Regions from separate parts of the Rhizobium beringeri genome, predicted to be linked through region 2. Evidence: riboswitches for the same ligand, from Rfam matches in the RefSeq annotation. Region 2 holds a riboswitch; the other holds the start of a gene.
The links. Region 2 has a riboswitch for S-adenosylmethionine ahead of metA (homoserine O-acetyltransferase MetA). Riboswitches for the same ligand answer to the same signal wherever they lie in the genome.
Positions count from the first base shown of each region.

Region 1: another riboswitch for S-adenosylmethionine. It lies ahead of ELH03_RS01025 (O-succinylhomoserine sulfhydrylase); the one in region 2 lies ahead of metA (homoserine O-acetyltransferase MetA).

Region 1 covers NZ_SILG01000001.1:187,990-190,455, forward strand. The annotation lists gene ELH03_RS01025 (O-succinylhomoserine sulfhydrylase) at 262-1,446, opposite strand; SAM riboswitch at 1,489-1,567, opposite strand; gene ELH03_RS01030 (2'-deoxycytidine 5'-triphosphate deaminase) at 1,641-2,466, shown strand, end outside.
Region 2 covers NZ_SILG01000001.1:4,199,481-4,201,946, forward strand. The annotation lists gene ELH03_RS20935 (aldose epimerase family protein) at 1-222, opposite strand, end outside; gene metA (homoserine O-acetyltransferase MetA) at 448-1,371, opposite strand; SAM riboswitch at 1,419-1,496, opposite strand; gene ELH03_RS20945 (ABC transporter ATP-binding protein/permease) at 1,609-2,466, shown strand, end outside.

The sequences.
Region 1 (2,466 bases), 4.0 Mb from region 2:
TGATCCGAAGGGTTTTCGATCGTTAAGCCTAATTGTCAGTGTTAATTCCGTTTCGGAACGCCGCGGCGGGCAAACTTGTTCCGCGGTTCCGCGGGCTGATCCGACCGAACCCTAAGCATGTCGCGCAAAAGTTTGCAGCGGTTTTGCGATAACGACATGCGTAAAAACAAAAACTAAAGCGCGAGGAGCGAATTGCGACGCGCTTTAGTGAGGTCCGGCACGGCCGAACCCCAGATGAGGTCCGGCCGCCTTTATCCTAGATCAGGCCGAAACCTTGGCAAGCGCCCGCGCGAAATCCTCGATCAGGTCATCGGTATCCTCGATGCCGGCCGAAAGGCGGACCGTGCCAGGCGAGATGCCGAGTTCGGCGCGTGCCTCTTCCGTCAGGTTCTTGTGCGTCGTCGTCGCCGGATGGGTGATCAGGCTCTTGCTGTCGCCGAGATTGTTGGAGATCTTGACGATCTCCAACGCGTTCTGCAGCGCAAAGGCCGCATCCTTGCCGCCCTTCAGCTCGAAGGCGACCAGCGTCGAGCCGCCGGTCATCTGCTTGGCGATGATATCGGCCTGCGGATGGTCCTTGCGGCCGGGATAGATCACCTTGGCGACCTTGCCTTGCTCAGCCAGGAAATCAGCGATCTTCGCCGCATTCTCGGTCTGCTGGCGCACGCGCAGCGGCAGCGTCTCGATGCCCTTCAGCAAAGTCCAGGCATTGAACGGCGACATCGCCGGACCGGTATGGCGGAAATAGTCGTGCAGGTTCTCGTCGATCCATTCCTTGTCGGAAAGCACGACGCCGCCGAGGCAGCGGCCCTGGCCGTCAATATGCTTGGTGGCGGAATAAACGACGATATGGGCGCCGAGCTCCAACGGCTTCTGGAAGAGCGGTGTCGCAAAGACGTTGTCGACGACGACCTTGGCGCCGATCTGGTTGGCGAGCTTGGCGACACCGGCGATATCGATCACTTCGAGCGTCGGGTTGGTCGGGCTTTCCAGGAAGAACACCTTGGTCTTCGGCGTGATCGCCTTTTCCCAGTTTGCGAGATCCCGGCCGTCGATCAGCGTGCATTCGATGCCGTACTTCGGCGCCAGCGTCTCGACGACCCAGCGGCAGGAGCCGAACAGGGCGCGCGCCGCGACGATATGATCGCCTGATTTCAGCTGGCAGAGGATCGCCGCGGTGACGGCGGCCATGCCGGAAGCGGTGGCGCGGGCGTCTTCGGCGCCTTCGAGCATGCACATACGCTTTTCGAACATGTCGTTGGTGGGGCTGCCGTAGCGGGCGTAGATGAAGCCCTCCGTCTCGCCCTTGAAGCGGGCTTCGGCCGCCTCCGACGTCTCGTAGACGAAACCTTGCGTGAGATAGATTGCCTCGGACGTCTCGCCATATTGCGAACGCAGCGTGCCACCGTGGACGAGTTGGGTTGCCGGGCGCCAGGTCTTGCTCATGCCATCACCTTCACATAACAAAAAAACCGGTCGCAAAAGCAGACCGGTTTCAACCCGGTCTTTTTAGCCACTTGTTTAACGTGGCTGCAAGCCGACCGGCCAAATCACCACGGGATAATTCTGCAATACTGCTGTTAGCTGCTTGCGTCAATTCCCCGAGTTTGGTTTTGTCGGCGGCAAATGATGGATGAGGCATGATGGCTCGCGAAACGGGAATTCTGGCGGATCGCGCGATCTCCGCGCTGTTCGAAACGGGGCGTCTGATCTCCGAGAGGGAGCTGGACCGCGACCAGATCCAGCCGGCAAGCCTCGACCTGCGCTTGGGCGGCAAGGCTTTTCGCGTGCGCGCCAGCTTCATGCCGGGCCCCTCGCATCTGGTTTCCGACAAGCTCGACCGGCTGAGCCTGCACGTGATCGACCTGTCCGAAGGCGCGGTGCTCGAAACCGGCTGCGTCTACATAGTGCCGCTGATGGAGAGCTTAGCGCTGCCGGTCGACATGTCGGCCTCGGCCAATCCGAAGAGCTCGACCGGGCGCCTTGATATCTTCACCCGCGTCATCACCGATTACGCCCAGGAATTCGACAAGATCCCGGCAGGCTATGCCGGCCCGCTCTATCTCGAAATCAGCCCGCGCACCTTCCCGATCGTCGTGCGCCGCGGCTCACGCCTGTCGCAGATTCGTTTCCGCGTTGGCCAGGCGCTGCTCGGCGAGCCGGAACTTTTGAAGCTGCACGAGAGCGAGACGCTGGTCGCCAGCAAGCTGCCGAACGTATCAGGCGGCGGCATCGCCCTGTCGATCGACCTTGCCGGAGACAAGGACGGCCTGATCGGTTATCGCGGCAAACATCACACTGCCGTCGTCGACGTCGACAAGAAGGCCGAGCACGACCTCTTCGATTTCTGGGAACCGCTCCACAGCCGCGGCCGTAACGAGCTGATCCTCGATCCCGATGAGTTCTATATCCTCGTCTCGCGCGAGGCGGTGCACGTGCCGCCGGATTACGCAGCCGAGATGACCC
Region 2 (2,466 bases):
GCCGGGTGTCGCGCCGAAATAGGACGAATAGAGGGGGTAGCTGTCGAAATCGTCAAAGCCGAGCTGCAGCGGCGCGTCATGTCCCTCGAGACGCAGATCCTGGATGACCCCGCCCCAGCTTATGATCTTGGCCGTCAGACCGCCGCCCTTGATCACGACGCGATAGACGGTTTCGCCCGCCTTCGTCTGCCCGAAAACGTCCCGCTCCAACTTATCCGACATGATCGACCGTCCATTCTATCTCTGCTGCAAATTCCTCAATTCGGAATAGATTTGAGGAATTTGCAGCGATTCAAAGTGCATTGCACGTCCGATGAAGACGCGCGGTGTGGTGGGGTTCAGGACAGGAACCTGCCCGCATTTGCTTCAATCCGCAACCGGCGGATTAGAAAGAAAATGCCGCAGCGGTGATGCGGCGGCACCGGCTCGAGGCGCGATCGGCAACGGTCAGAGGTCCGTGCCGATCTCTTCCACATCAAAGGGCGTCGTCTGGTAGATTTCGTTGATCCAGTTGCCGAACAAGAGATGCGCATGGCTGCGCCAGCGGTTCTGCGGCGCAAGCGCCGGATCATTATGCGGGAAATAATTGTGCGGCATCTTGATCGGCACGCCGGCATCGACGTCGCGAAAATACTCGTCGGAAAGCGAGGTGGAATCATATTCGACATGGTTGAACATGTAGAGCCGCCGGCCCTTCTTCTCATGCACGAGACACACGCCCATCTCGGCCGATTCCATCAGGACCTCCAGGCTTTCGGATTTCTCGATATCGGCGCGGCGCACTTCGGTCCAGCGCGACACCGGCACTTCGAAATTGTCGGAAAAGCCGTTGAGATAGATGGACGAAGGCTTCAGGTTGCGATGGCGGTAAACCCCGAAGGCCTTCTCTTTCAGCTCATATTTCGGAACGCCGTGGAAATGATAGATCGCCGCCATCGCGCCCCAGCAGACGTTCATCGTCGAATGGACATTTGTTTCCGTCCAGTCGAGAATCTCCTGCATCTCCGCCCAATAGGTGACGTCCTCATAGGGCAAAAGCTCGATCGGCGCCCCGGTGATGATGAAGCCGTCGAACTTGCGGTGCTTTACCTCCTCCCAGGTCTGGTAGAAGGCAAGCAGATGATCTTCGGACGTGTTCTTCGCCTTGTGGCCGCCGATACGGATGAGCGACAGTTCCACCTGCAGCGGCGAGGCGCCGACGAGACGGGCCATCTGCAGTTCGGTCTTGATCTTGTTCGGCATGAGGTTGAGCAGCCCGATCTGCAACGGTCGGATATCCTGACGGATCGCCAACGTCTCGGTCATCACCCGCACACCTTCCTGAACCAGGGTTTCGAAGGCGGGCAGCGTATCGGGGATCTTGATGGGCATTGCGGTCACTCGATCAAAAACAAAAACCGGCGGCGAAAAAAATCGCTACCGGTCCGCACGCGGCCCTTTAGCGACTTTTTTAACGTGGCTGCAAGCCGGCCGGCCAAATCACCACGGAGCGCTTTAATTAGACCCAGTCGGGTCGCGAATCAACTGTCGACTGCAGTCAAGTGACCTCTGCCGCATCATCACAGTTTAATGAATGATAGAATCTGTTGATAGACCCGTAACGCCACCATGTTATTTATAGGGGCATGGGCGATTTGGAAAAGCGTAATGGCAGATAAAATCGAGGGGAGGCCGGGCATCCGGAGGCAGGATAGGGTAGGGTATGATTTCAGCCTGACATATCGCCTCGGCGTCATGTTCTCAGCATTCTGGAATTCGGACGTGCGTGGCAGGGTGCTGTTTCTGGCGACCGTGCTGATCCTCGTTATCCTGGCGACGTCCTACGGCCAGGTCATTTTGAACGAGTGGAATGCTCCCTTCTATGACTCGCTGGAGCGCCGCGACCTCGGCGAATTCTTCCACCAACTTGAAATCTTCGCGATGATCGCCGGCACACTGCTGCTGCTCAACGTGCTGCAGGCCTGGCTGAACCAGATGACCGCGCTCTATATGCGCGAAGGCCTGTCACGCGATCTCGTCGACCAGTGGCTGAAGCGCAAGCGGGCGCTGCGGCTTGCCTCCAGCGGCCTGATCGGCGTCAATCCGGACCAACGTCTGCACGAGGATTCCCGCAACCTTGCCGAAAGCACGACAGGATTGGTTCTCGGCCTGCTGCAGTCGACCATTCTCCTGGTGAGCTTCATCGGCGTGCTCTGGGAGCTTTCGAGCGGCTTCATCTTCCGCATCAGCGGCCACAGCTTCTCCATTCCGGGCTACATGGTCTGGGCGGCGATTTTCTATGCCGCTTCCGCCTCGGTGCTGAGCCAGGTCGTCGGCCGCAAGCTGGTCAAGCTCAATGCCGACCGTTTCTCGAAGGAGGCCGAGCTTCGCTTCACGCTGATGCACGCCAATGAGAACATGCCGGCGATCACTGTCGCTCGCGGCGAGGAGAACGAGCGCCGGCGCATCAACACCGACATCAGCTCG